DNA from 2 places in the Streptomyces sp. NPDC045701 genome. Region 2 is predicted to be linked to the other one. Evidence: predicted binding sites of a transcription regulator. Region 2 holds the regulator's gene; the other holds the start of a gene.
What was found. Region 2 encodes HrcA, which represses chaperone genes, less so after heat shock. Its sites were predicted from a motif close to TTNGCACTCNGNNNNNCNGAGTGCNAA; they were not measured.
Positions count from the first base shown of each region.

Region 1 (6,828 bases), on a different contig from region 2:
CAGGCCGGGCGCCTGGCTCATGGCCACGGCCAGGAACCGCGCCGTCGACCTCGTACGCCGCCGGGAGACGTACGCGCGCAAGCTCGCCGAGGTCGGGCGCGACCTGCGGACCGCGTACGAACCGGAGACGGCCGAGCCGGACGACATCGACGACGACCTGCTGCGGCTGGTCTTCACCGCCTGCCACCCGGTCCTCTCCGCCGACGCGCGCGTGGCGCTCACGCTGCGGCTGCTCGGCGGGCTGACGACGGAGGAGATCGCCCGCGCCTTCCTGGTGCCCGAGGCGACGGTCGCGCAGCGGATCGTCCGGGCGAAACGATCCCTCGCCCGGGCGGGCGTGCCCTTCGAGGTGCCCCGCGCCCAGGACCGGGCGGCCCGCCTCGCCTCCGTGCTGGAGGTCATCTACCTGATCTTCAACGAGGGGTACGCGGCGACCGCCGGCGACCACTGGCTGCGCCCGGGCCTGTGCGAGGACGCGCTGCGGCTCGCGCGCGTGCTGGCCGGGCTGATGCCCGGCGAGCCGGAGGCGCACGGGCTGGCCGCGCTCCTGGAGCTCCAGGCGTCGCGCACGGCGGCGCGCACCGGACCGGGTGGGGAGCCGGTGCTGCTGGCCGACCAGAACCGCGGCCGCTGGGACCGGCTGCTGATCCGTCGGGGCTTCGCGGCGCTGGAGAGGGCCGGGACGGGGCCGTACTCCCTCCAGGCGGCGATCGCGGCCTGCCACGCGCGCGCGGCGCGGTACGAGGACACCGACTGGGCGACCATCGCGGCCCTGTACGGGCGGCTCGCCGCCGTCGTCCCCTCGCCGGTCGTGGAGCTGAACCGGGCGGTGGCGGTCTCGATGGCCGAGGGCCCGGCGGCGGGGCTGGTCATCGTGGACGGCCTGGCCGGCGCACCGGCCCTGAGGGACTACCACCTGCTGCCCAGCGTGCGGGGCGACCTGCTGGCCCGGCTCGGGCGCGCCGACGAGGCCCGTGCGGCCTTCGAGCGGGCGGCGTCACTGGCGCGCAACGCCCGGGAGAGGGCCCTGCTGCTGGAGCGGGCACAAGAGAGCGCACCGCCGGGCGCGCCGGCCCGGGGGGACGCCCCGTCCTGACCGGCGCCGCGACGGGTGGCCCCGGGGCGGGACCTGTGCGCGGTTCCACCGGTGGACGTCTGTGCGGTGCCGTCGGCGCGCTACTTCACCGGCCGGCCGATCAGCATGGCCGGCGCGCCCGCCACGCGGGTCAGGAACACCGTGGCCGCGTGCGGCCCCTTCGGCTTGAGCTTGCGGCGCAGCTCCTCCGGCTCGACCGCCGAGCCGCGCTTCTTCACCGTCAGGGTTCCCACTTCGCGCTCGCGCAGCAGCGCCTTCAGCTTCTTGAGGTTGAAGGGCAGCTCGTCGGTGATCTCGTACGCGGTGGCGTACGGGGTGGGGCGCGGTTCGTCCGCCGTGATGTACGCGATCGTCCCGTCGACCAGGCCGCCCCCGAGGTCCTCGGCGACCTCGGCGACCAGGTGCGCCCGGATCACGGCGCCGTCCGGTTCGTACAGGTAGCGGCCGACGGGGCGGACCGGCGGGTCGGGCAGGCCGCGGCCGGTGAGAGTGTGGCCGCCGGGCAGGAGGGTCGCGGTGACCGTGCCGGGCCGGGTGCCGAACCACAGCACGGCCTCCTTCACGTCGCCGCCGTCCGAGACCCACTCGGCCCCGGCCTCCGGCGGGACGGTCTCGTGCGGGATGCCCGGGGCGATCTTCAGCGCGGCGTGCGGGGCCCCGCGGGCCGCGTCGACGGCCCAGGACAGGGGCGGGGAGTACGCCTCCGGGTCGAAGATCCGCCCGCCCCGGCCGCCGCTCCCGCCGCGCCGCGCCGGGTCGACGAAGACCGCGTCGTACGCCGAGGTGTCGACCTCCGTGACGTCCGCACAGCGCACCTCGATCAGGTCGGCCAGGCCCAGCGCGGCGGCGTTGGCGCGGGCGGCCGCGGCGGTCAGCGGGTCGCGGTCGACGGCGAGGACGCGGATGCCGGCGCGGGCCAGGGCGATGGCGTCGCCGCCGATGCCGCTGCACAGGTCCGCGATGCTGCGCACGCCGAGGCGGGCGAAGGCGGCGGCGCGGTGCTCGGCGACCGCCTTGCGGGTGGACTGCTCGACGCCGCCGGGCGTGAAGTACATGCGGTGCGCGTCGTGCTCGCCGAACTTGGCGACCGCCCGCTGCCGCAGCCGGGCCTGGGCGATCGCCGCCGTGACCAGGTCGGCCGGGTGGTCGCGGCGCAGCCGGGAGGCGACCGCCAGCTCCTGGGAGGGGGTGTGGTCGCGCAGGGCGGTGAGCAGGGCCTGGCCCTCGTCGGTGAGGAGCGCGGAGAAGGCGGCGAGATCGGTCACCCGGCCCATTGTGGGCCAGGCGGGGGATGGTGCGCGCCGGGCGGCGGTGTCTCCCGGTGGCCGGGGCCGCGCGCTGACAGGATGCGGCGCCATGCAGCTAGTACGACAAAAAGGTCAAATGGTAAGTAAGCGGGTGCGAGTTCTGGTCGCCGCCCTGGTGCTCGCGGCACTCGGATCCGCCTGCGCGGCGGAGACCGGTGCCGGAGGGGCGGGCGCGGGACCGGGCCGGGGCGGTCCGGGGCTGCGCGGCGGCAGTGCCGGGCCCGCCGCCGGTCAGCAGCCCCAGCGGCCCCCGGACGCGGCCGCCGCCCTCACCGCGTACGTGGAGAAGGTCAGGCGGGCGCAGGCCGCCCGTGCCGTCGCCGCCCGCAAGTGGGGCCTGAGGTCCACCCCCCTGGCCGCACCCCCGCCCCCGGCGGCGGCCGACCGGCCGCACATCACCTTCCGCAAGGGCTTCGGTGTCGGCGACCCGACCCTGCCGCCCGTCTTCACCACCGTCCCGACCCAGGAGCGGGTCGTCTTCCTGACGATCGACGACGGCGCGGAGAAGGACCCGCGGCTGCTGGAGATGATGGACGAGCTGGACATCCCGTACAGCGCCTTCCTCAGCGACTACCTGGTCAAGGAGGACTACGGCTACTTCGCGCGGATGCGGGACCGGGGCGTCGCCCTGCACAACCACACCCTCAACCACCGGTACATGCCCGGCCTCTCCTACGCGGAGCAGAAGCACGAGATCTGCGGGCAGCAGGACACCATCGAGAAGCGGTACGGCGAGCGGCCCACCCTCTTCCGCCCGCCCTACGGCAACTACAACGCCGACACCCTGCGCGCCGCCCGGTCGTGCGGTGTCAGGGCCGTGCCCCTGTGGGCGGCCGAGGCGTTCCCCGACCACATGGAATGGCGCGAGTGGGACCGGGACCTGCACCCCGGCGACATCATCCTCACGCACTTCCGCGGCAGGGAGGACTGGAACGGCACCATGCCGGACATGATCAGGCAGGTGATGGACGTCGTCACGGCCAAGGGCTACGCGGTGGCCAGGCTGGAGGACTACGTATGAGCCCCTCGCCGGCCGCCGCCGGACGGCCGGCGCACGCCACGACCGGGCGGTGAATTGGCACTCCGCTTGACCGAGTGCTAATCGCGGTCATAGTCTCGGGTCTGGCACTCCCCACTGGAGAGTGCCAACACAGCGACGGGCAGGTCCGGCACCCGCGACGACGGATCCACCTGGTCGCCACCTCAGACAGTTAACCCCGTGAGATCTCCGAAGGGGGAGGTCGGATCGTGACGACCACCAGCTCCAAGGTTGCCATCAAGCCGCTCGAGGACCGCATTGTGGTCCAGCCGCTCGACGCCGAGCAGACCACCGCCTCTGGCCTGGTCATCCCGGACACCGCCAAGGAGAAGCCCCAGGAGGGCGTCGTCCTGGCCGTTGGCCCGGGCCGCTTCGAGAACGGCGAGCGCCTGCCGCTCGACGTCAAGACCGGCGACATCGTGCTGTACAGCAAGTACGGCGGCACCGAGGTGAAGTACAGCGGCGAGGAGTACCTCGTCCTCTCGGCTCGCGACGTGCTCGCGATCATCGAGAAGTAAGTCACCCGAGCAAGATCGCTTTTGAGCTGCGCCCCTGGCCCCCGCCGATACACATTGCCGGGCGGCGAGGGGCGCGGTTCGTCAACCAGAGTTTTCGAGAGGGCTGAATCGCTCCCATGGCGAAGATCCTGAAGTTCGACGAGGACGCCCGTCGCGCCCTTGAGCGCGGCGTCAACAAGCTTGCCGACACCGTCAAGGTGACGATCGGCCCCAAGGGCCGCAACGTCGTCATCGACAAGAAGTTCGGCGCGCCGACCATCACCAACGACGGTGTCACGATCGCCCGCGAGGTCGAGATCGAGGACCCGTACGAGAACCTCGGCGCCCAGCTGGTGAAGGAGGTGGCGACCAAGACCAACGACATCGCGGGTGACGGCACCACCACCGCCACCGTCCTGGCCCAGGCCCTGGTCCGCGAGGGTCTGCGCAACGTCGCCGCGGGCGCCTCCCCGGCCGCCCTGAAGAAGGGCATCGACGCCGCGGTCAAGGCCGTCTCCGACGAGCTGCTCGCGTCGGCCCGCCCGATCGACGACAAGGCCGACATCGCCGCCGTGGCCGCGCTCTCCGCGCAGGACCAGCAGGTCGGCGAGCTCATCGCCGAGGCGATGGACAAGGTCGGCAAGGACGGTGTCATCACCGTCGAGGAGTCCAACACCTTCGGCCTGGAGCTCGACTTCACCGAGGGCATGGCCTTCGACAAGGGCTACCTGTCCCCGTACATGGTCACCGACCAGGAGCGTATGGAGGCCGTCCTCGACGACCCGTACATCCTGATCCACCAGGGCAAGATCTCCGCGATCACCGACCTGCTCCCGCTGCTGGAGAAGGTCATCCAGGCCGGCTCCTCCAAGCCGCTCCTGATCATCGCCGAGGACGTCGAGGGCGAGGCCCTGTCGACCCTGGTGGTCAACAAGATCCGCGGCACGTTCAACGCCGTCGCGGTCAAGGCCCCCGGCTTCGGCGACCGCCGCAAGGCGATGCTCGGCGACATGGCCGCCCTCACCGGCGCCACCGTCATCGCCGAGGAGGTCGGCCTCAAGCTCGACCAGGCCGGTCTCGAGGTGCTGGGCACCGCCCGCCGCGTCACCGTCACCAAGGACGACACCACGATCGTCGACGGCGGTGGCAACTCCGAGGACGTGCAGGGCCGCGTCGCGCAGATCAAGTCCGAGATCGAGACCACGGACTCCGACTGGGACCGCGAGAAGCTCCAGGAGCGCCTCGCGAAGCTCGCCGGCGGCGTGTGCGTGATCAAGGTCGGCGCCGCCACCGAGGTGGAGCTGAAGGAGAAGAAGCACCGTCTGGAGGACGCCATCTCCGCGACCCGCGCCGCGGTCGAGGAGGGCATCGTCTCCGGTGGTGGCTCCGCGCTGGTCCACGCCGTCAAGGTGCTGGACGGCAACCTCGGCAAGGAGGGCGACGAGGCCACCGGTGTCGCGGTCGTCCGCCGCGCCGCCGTCGAGCCGCTGCGCTGGATCGCCGAGAACGCGGGCCTCGAGGGCTACGTCATCACCTCGAAGGTCTCCGAGCTCGACAAGGGCCAGGGCTTCAACGCCGCCACCGGCGAGTACGGCGACCTGATCAAGGCCGGCGTCATCGACCCGGTCAAGGTCACCCGCTCGGCCCTGGAGAACGCCGCCTCCATCGCCTCCCTGCTGCTCACGACCGAGACCCTGGTCGTCGAGAAGAAGGAAGAGGAGCCGGCGGACGCGGGCCACGGCCACGGTCACGGCCACTCCCACTGACGCCACCCGAGCGTTTCGAGGCCCGGTGCCCCCGTCGCGGGGGCACCGGGCCTCGGTGTTTCCCGGCGGCGCCGAACCGGGCGGCGCCGAACCGGGCGGCGCCCCTCCGGCGGCGTCACGCCGAGCGGTTCAGCTCCGTGGGGCGCACCGGGTCCGCGAACGGCGCCCCCTTCACGTACCGCTCCACCTCGTCCAGGGCCTGGTCGGCCATGCGGTGCAGCTCGTTGCCGAGGGAGCCGGCGATGTGCGGGGTGAGCAGCACGTTGGGCAGGGTGTAGAGCGGGGAGTCGGGGGGCGGGAGTTCGGGGTCGGTCACGTCGAGCACCGCGTGCAGGCGGCCCGTGGTGAGGTGCGGCAGCAGGGCGGCCTCGTCGACCAGCGAGCCGCGCGAGGTGTTGATGAGCGTGGCGCCGTCCGGCATGACGGCCAGCTGCGCGGGGCCGATCATGTGGTGGGTGGACGGCAGTTGCGGGGCGTGCACGGAGACGATGTCCGCGCGGGCGCACAGCTCGTCCAGCGCGGCCGGGACGGCGCCGAGCGCCGAGGCGTCGGTGGGGGTGACGTACGGGTCGTACAGCAGCACCCGCACGTCGAAGGGGCGCAACAGCTCGATCACGCGGCGGCCGATGCGGGACGCGCCCACGATGCCGACCGTGCGGCGGTGGTTGCCGCCGTCGGCGAGCTCCCGCAGCCAGTCGTGCTCGGCGCGCAGTTCGGCGTACCGGCGCGCGGCGCGCAGGACGCGCTTGCCGGCCAGCAGGATGGCGGCGAGCGTGTACTCGGCCACGGGCAGGGCGTTGGCCGCCGCCGCCGAGGTCACCGCGATGCCGCGCTCCCAGCAGGCGTCGGTGACGTGGTGCTTGACGGAGCCGGCGGCGTGGACGACGGCGCGCAGGCGGGGGGCCCGGTCCAGGACGGACGCGGTGAGCGGTGTGGCCCCCCAGCAGGTGAACAGCACCTCGGCCCGGGCGAGGGCGGACGCCACCAGGGGCGTGGGCGCGGCCAGGTCGTGGGCGACCAGATGCGGATCGGTGCGGGTGAGGTCGGTGAGGCGGGCGCGGTGGGCGTCGGTGAGCAGTCGCCCGGCGATGCCGGGGCCCATGGCGAGCAGCAGGGCGGGGCG
Region 1 covers NZ_JBWKJV010000001.1:186,610-193,437, forward strand. Annotated here, with positions in the region: gene AC07DW_RS01040 (RNA polymerase sigma factor) at 1-1,096, shown strand, start outside; gene AC07DW_RS01045 (class I SAM-dependent methyltransferase) at 1,177-2,370, opposite strand; gene AC07DW_RS01050 (polysaccharide deacetylase family protein) at 2,453-3,424, shown strand; gene groES (co-chaperone GroES) at 3,652-3,960, shown strand; gene groL (chaperonin GroEL) at 4,077-5,705, shown strand; gene AC07DW_RS01065 (hydroxyacid dehydrogenase) at 5,821-6,828, opposite strand, start outside.
Region 1: a site for HrcA is predicted at 3,479-3,505, ahead of groES (co-chaperone GroES). Genes of this name have one in related genera too.

Region 2 (6,828 bases):
TGCGCATGCTGGGCGCGATCCGGGACGAGTTCGGCCTCGCGGACGACGCCGAGATCACCACCGAGGCGAACCCGGAGTCCGTCGGCCCCGCGTACCTCGCCGAGCTGCGCGAAGGCGGCTTCAACCGGATCTCCTTCGGGATGCAGAGCGCCCGGCAGCACGTCCTGAGGGTGCTCGACCGCACGCACACCCCCGGGCGGCCGGAGGCCTGCGTCGCGGAGGCGCGCGCGGCCGGGTTCGAGCACGTCAACCTGGACCTCATCTACGGCACGCCGGGGGAGAGCGACGACGACTGGCGGGCCTCGCTCGACGCGGCGATCGGCGCGGGTCCGGACCACGTCAGCGCGTACGCCCTGATCGTGGAGGAGGGCACGCAGCTGGCGCGGCGCATCCGGCGCGGCGAGGTGCCGATGACGGACGACGACGTCGACGCCGACCGGTACCTGATCGCGGAGGACGTGCTGTCCGGCGCGGGCTTCTCCTGGTACGAGGTGTCCAACTGGGCCACCTCGGACGCGGGGCGGTGCCTGCACAACGAGCTGTACTGGCGCGGCGCCGACTGGTGGGGCGCGGGACCCGGCGCGCACAGCCACGTCGGGGGCGTGCGCTGGTGGAACGTGAAGCACCCCGGCGCGTACGCCGCCGCTCTGGCCGGGGGGCGGTCGCCCGGCGCGGGGCGCGAGGTGCTGTCGGAGGAGGACCGGCGGGTGGAGCGGGTGCTGCTGGAGCTGCGGCTGCGCGAGGGGTGCGAGCTGTCACTGCTCAGGCCCGCGGGGCTGGCCGCCGCCGGGCGCGCGGTGAGTGACGGGCTCCTGGACCCCGGTCCCTACGCGGAGGGGCGGGCCGTCCTGACGCTGCGGGGCCGGCTGCTGGCCGACGCGGTGGTGCGGGACCTGGTGGACTAGGTCCGACGGGCGCGGCCGGGGCGCCGCGGCGGGGAGCGGCCGGCGCGCCGGTGGCGGCGAGAGGGCGCGGCAGCCGTCACCCGGCCGCCTCGCCGACCGTCACGTGGTCGATCAGCCGCTCCACCGCGCCCAGCAGCTCGGATTCCAGGTCCTTGTAGGAGTGGACCTTCGACAGGATGTGCTGCCAGGCGGCGCCGGTGTTCTCCGGCCACCCCAGGGCGCGGCACACGCCCGTCTTCCAGTCCTGGCCGCGCGGGACGGCCGGCCACGCCCGGATGCCCACCGAGGAGGGCTTCACGGCCTCCCAGATGTCGATGTACGGGTGCCCCACCACCAGGGTGTGCCCGTCCGTGACGGAGGCGGCGATGCGGGACTCCTTGGAGCCGGGGACCAGGTGGTCCACCAGCACCCCCAGGCGGGCGTCCGGGCCGGGCCCGAATTCCCGGACGACGGCCGGGAGGTCGTCGACGCCCTCCAGGTACTCGACCACCACGCCCTCGACGCGCAGGTCGTCACCCCACACCCGCTCCACCAGCTCCGCGTCGTGCCGGCCCTCCACGTAGATGCGCCCCGCGCGGGCCACACGCGCGCGTGCGCCCGGTACGGCGATCGAGCCCGAGGCGGTCCGCGACGGCCGCGCGGGGCCGGCCGCCGGGCGCACCAGCGTCACCGGGCGCCCCTCCAGCAGGAAGCCGCGAGGCGCCAGCGGGAACACCCGGTGCTTGCCGAACCGGTCCTCCAGGGTCACCGTGCCCGCCTCACAGCCGATCACCGCCCCGCAGAACCCGGTGCTCACCTCCTCGACCACCAGGTCCGGTTCGGCGGGTACCTCCGGCACCGGGGCCGAACGCTTCCAGGAGGGCGTCAGGTCAGGGTCGTAAGCGCGCATCCGCCAGACGCTACGACACCCCGAAGCGGCGGGCCAGTTCCGCGCGCTGGGCGCGTACGAAGCCGGCGTCGACGACGGCTCCGTGCCCGGGGACGTACACCGCGTCCTCGCCGCCCAGTTCCAGCAGCCGGTCCAGCGCGGCCGGCCAGCGCGACGGGACGGCGTCCGGCCCGGCCTGGGGGTCGCCCGACTCCTCCACCAGGTCCCCGCACAGGACGACCTTCCGGGAGCCCGGCACCAGGACGGCCAGGTCGTGGCCGCTGTGGCCCGGGCCCACGTTGGTCAGCAGCACCTGCCGCCCGCCCAGCTCCAGCGTCCACTCGCCGCACACCAGGTGGTGCGGGGCGACCAGGACGTCGGTCGCCTCCACGGCGTCCGCCTCGGCCACGCCGTGCCGTACGGCGTCCGCCCGCAGCCCGTCCCGGTCCCCGGCCAGCACGGTGTCGACGCCGACCGCCCCGTACACCTCCGTGCCGGAGAACGCGGCCGTGCCGAGCACGTGATCGAAATGGGGGTGGCTCAGTGCGATGTGCGTCACTCTCCGGTCGCCCATGAGCGCCTGGGCCTGCGCCCGGATCTCGGCCCCCTCACGGAGCGTGGCGCCCGTGTCGTACAAGAGGGCGCCGTCCTCGCCGACCACCAACGCGGTGGTCGCGTCCCACACCGGAAGCCTCCTGCGGCCCACGCCGTCACCGAGACGCTCCCACCCGAAGTCTTCCCAACTGACGTCCATACCGCGACGCTATCGGCATCCACCAGCGTCGTCGCGCGGTAGCGTGGTCGGCCGCCCTTGCTAGGGGCGTACCCCGGCGCCGTACACTTGCCGGGGGAAGGTTGGCACTCGGGCATGGTGAGTGCCAGCGAAGCAGGAGGAACCACGGCAAGCTGGAGGTGCGCGCGGTGCTCAGCGAACGCAGACTCGAGGTCTTGCGCGCCATCGTCCAGGACTACGTGGGCACCGAGGAGCCGGTCGGCTCCAAGGCGCTCACGGAGCGCCACAACCTCGGCGTCTCGCCCGCCACCGTGCGCAACGACATGGCGGTGCTGGAGGACGAGGGCTTCATCGCCCAGCCCCACACCAGCGCCGGCCGCATCCCCACCGACAAGGGCTACCGCCTCTTCGTCGACCGGCTCGCCGGTGTCAAGCCGCTGTCGTCGCCGGAGCGGCGCGCCATCCAGAACTTCCTGGACGGCGCGGTCGACCTCGACGACGTCGTCGGCCGTACGGTGCGGCTGCTCGCGCAGCTGACCCGGCAGGTCGCGGTCGTGCAGTACCCGTCCCTGACCCGGTCCACCGTGCGCCACGTGGAGCTGCTGTCGCTGGCCCCCGCCCGGCTGATGCTCGTCCTGATCACCGACACCGGGCGCGTGGAGCAGCGCATGGTCGACTGCCCCGCGCCGTTCGGCGAGACGTCGGTGGCCGACCTGCGGGCGCGGCTGAACAGCCGCGTGGTGGGGCGGCGCTTCACGGACGTGCCGCAGCTGGTCCAGGACCTCCCCGAGTCCTTCGAGGCGGAGGACCGGGGCACCGTCTCCACGGTGCTGGCCACGCTGCTGGAGACCCTGGTGGAGGAGACCGAGGAGCGGCTGATGATCGGCGGCACCGCCAATCTCACCCGCTTCGGGCACGACTTCCCCCTGACGATCCGGCCGGTGCTGGAGGCGCTGGAGGAGCAGGTGGTGCTCCTCAAGCTGCTCGGCGAGGCCAAGGACTCGGCCATGACCGTACGTATCGGGCACGAGAACGCCCATGAGGGCCTCAACTCCACGTCCGTCGTCGCGGTCGGCTACGGTTCGGGCGACGAGGCAGTCGCCAAACTCGGCGTGGTCGGACCGACCCGCATGGACTACCCCGGAACGATGGGAGCGGTACGCGCAGTGGCACGTTACGTCGGACAGATCCTGGCGGAGTCGTAAGTGGCCACGGACTACTACGCCGTACTCGGCGTACGCCGCGACGCGTCCCAGGACGAGATCAAGAAGGCGTTCCGGAGGCTCGCCCGCGAGCTGCACCCGGACGTCAACCCCGATCCGAAGACGCAGGAGCGGTTCAAGGAGATCAACGCCGCTTACGAGGTGCTGTCGGACCCGCAGAAGAAGCAGGTCTACGACCTCGGCGGTGACCCGCTGTCCGCCTCCGGCGGCGGTGCGGGCGCGGGCGGCTTCGGCGCCGGCGGCTTCGGGAACTTCTCCGACATCATGGACGCCTTCTTCGGGACGGCGTCCCAGCGCGGGCCCCGGTCGCGGACGCGGCGCGGCCAGGACGCGATGATCCGTCTGGAGATCGACCTCAACGAGGCGGCCTTCGGCACGACCAAGGACATCCAGGTCGACACGGCCGTGGTCTGCACGACCTGTTCCGGCGAGGGCGCCGCGCCCGGTACGTCGGCCCAGACGTGCGACATGTGCCGCGGCCGGGGCGAGGTGTCCCAGGTCACCCGGTCCTTCCTGGGCCAGGTCATGACGTCCCGCCCCTGCCCGCAGTGCCAGGGCTTCGGCACCGTGGTGCCCACCCCGTGCCCGGAGTGCGCGGGCGACGGCCGGGTCCGGTCCCGCCGTACGCTCACGGTCAAGATCCCTGCCGGTGTGGACAACGGCACCCGCATCCAGCTCGCCGGCGAGGGCGAGGTCGGCCCGGGCGGCGGCCCGGCGGGCGACCTGTACGTCGAGATCCACGAGCTGCCGCACCCGGTGTTCCAGCGGCGCGGCGACGACCTGCACTGCACGGTGACCATCCCCATGACGGCGGCCTCGCTGGGCACCAAGTGCCCGCTGGAGACGCTGGACGGGCTGGAGGAGGTCGACGTCCGTCCCGGCACGCAGTCGGGCCAGTCGATCCCGCTGCACGGGCGCGGCGTCACGCACCTGCGGGGCGGCGGACGCGGTGACCTCATCGTGCACGTCGAGGTGCAGACCCCCTCGAAGCTGGACCCGGAGCAGGAGAGGCTGCTGCGGGAGCTGGCGAAGCTGCGCGGTGAGGAGCGGCCGACCGGCCAGTTCCAGCCGGGGCAGCAGGGGCTGTTCTCCCGCCTCAAGGACGCGTTCAACGGGCGGTGAGCCCTCGGGGTTCGGTGCGGGTGCGGGGGCGTGACACCATGCGTGCATGTCCTCCGCACTGACCGATCTCTGCCGGTACCCGATCGTGCAGGCGCCCATGGCGGGCGGCGCCTCCTGTCCGCAGCTCGCCGCGGCCGTGTCCGAGGCCGGCGGGCTGGGCTTTCTGGCCGCCGGGTACAAGACCGCCGACGGCATGTACCAGGAGATCAAGCAGGTCCGCGGGCTGACCTCGCGGCCCTTCGGCGTCAATCTGTTCATGCCGCAGCCCGGGCAGGCCGACCAGTCGGCCGTCGACGTCTACCGGCACCAGCTCGCCGGCGAGGCCACCTGGTACGAGACGCCGCTCGGCGACCCCGACGCGGGCCGCGACGACGGGTACGAGGCCAAGCTGGCCATCCTGCTGGACGACCCGGTCCCGATGGTGTCGTTCACCTTCGGGTGCCCAGCCCCCGAGACGGTCGCCGCGTTCGCCCGCGCCGGAACGGTCACCGTCGTGACGGTCACGTCGCCCGAGGAGGCCGAGGCCGCGCGGCGGGCGGGTGCCGACGCCGTGTGCGTCCAGGGAGTCGAGGCGGGCGGCCACCAGGGCACGCACCGCGACGACCCGGAGAGCGGCGGGTGCGGCACGGGCCTGCTGTCACTGATCGCGCTGGTGAAGGAGGCCGTGCCGCTGCCGATCGTCGCCGCGGGCGGCCTGATGCGCGGCAGCCAGATCGCCGCCGTCCTCGCGGCGGGCGCCGAGGCCGCGCAGCTCGGCACCGCGTTCCTGGTGTGCCCCGAGTCGGGCGCGCACGCCCTGCACAAGCAGGCCATGACCAACCCGCTGTTCGTCCGCACCGAGCTGACGCGGGCGTTCTCGGGGCGCCCGGCCCGGGGCCTGGTCAACCGGTTCATGCACGAGCACGGTCCGTACGCCCCGGCCGCGTACCCCGAGGTGCACCATCTGACGAGCGGGCTGCGCAAGGCCGCCGCCAAGGCGGGCGACCCGCAGGGCATGGCGCTGTGGGCGGGGCAGGGCCACCGGATGGCGCGCGAGCTGCCCGCCGGGCGGCTGGTGGAGGTCCTCGCCGCGGAGCTGGACGCCTCGGTGGCGTCCCTGGCGCTGCGGGGCGTGGCGTCATGACCGCCCCCGTCTTCCTGGTCGACCGCGTCTCCGGCGGGACGGTCGTCCTCGACGGGCCCGAGGGGCGGCACGCGGTGTCGGTGCGGCGGCTGCGGGTGGGCGAGGACGTCGTCCTGACGGACGGCGCCGGTTCCGGCGCGTACGGCACGGTCGCGGCCGTCGAGGGCAAGGACCGCCTGGAGGTGACGGTGGCCGAGGTCCGTACGGAGCCCGAGCCCTCGCCCCGCATCACCGTCGTCCAGGCCCTCCCCAAGGGCGACCGGGGCGAGCTGGCGGTGGAGACGATGACCGAGACGGGCGTGGACGCGATCGTGCCGTGGGCGGCGTCCCGCTGCATCACGCAGTGGAAGGGCGACCGCGGCCTGAAGGCGCTCGGCAAGTGGCGGGCCACCGCGCGCGAGGCGGGCAAGCAGTCGCGCAGGCTCCGTTTCCCCGACGTCGCGGACGCGGCGTCGACCAAGCAGGTCGCCCGGCTGCTCGCCGCGGCCGACTTCGCCGCCGTCCTCCACGAGGAGGGCGCCGAGCCGCTGGCCGGCGCCGAACTGCCCGCCACCGGCGACATCGTGCTCGTCGTCGGCCCCGAAGGGGGCGTGGCGCCCGACGAGTTGGCGGCCTTCGCCGAGGCGGGCGCGAAGCCCTACCGGCTCGGCCGCAGCGTGCTGCGCACCTCCACCGCCGGGACGGCCGCCACCGCGCTGCTGCTGGGGCGCACCGGCCGCTGGTCCTGAGAGGCCGCGGCCGGCGACCGGGGCGTCGCGCCGAACAGCGGCGCGGCCACGGTCACGTCGCACCGCCTTTCACAGGAGGGGCCCACCGGCCCGGTTGTCGTACCGGGTCCGTAGGGTGACGGCATG
Region 2 covers NZ_JBWKJV010000002.1:82,792-89,619, reverse strand. Annotated here, with positions in the region: gene hemW (radical SAM family heme chaperone HemW) at 1-905, shown strand, start outside; gene AC07DW_RS02680 (DUF3097 domain-containing protein) at 982-1,794, opposite strand; gene AC07DW_RS02675 (MBL fold metallo-hydrolase) at 1,805-2,527, opposite strand; gene hrcA (heat-inducible transcriptional repressor HrcA) at 2,695-3,711, shown strand; gene dnaJ (molecular chaperone DnaJ) at 3,712-4,851, shown strand; gene AC07DW_RS02660 (nitronate monooxygenase) at 4,898-5,974, shown strand; gene AC07DW_RS02655 (16S rRNA (uracil(1498)-N(3))-methyltransferase) at 5,971-6,702, shown strand; gene AC07DW_RS02650 (ATP-binding protein) at 6,826-6,828, shown strand, end outside.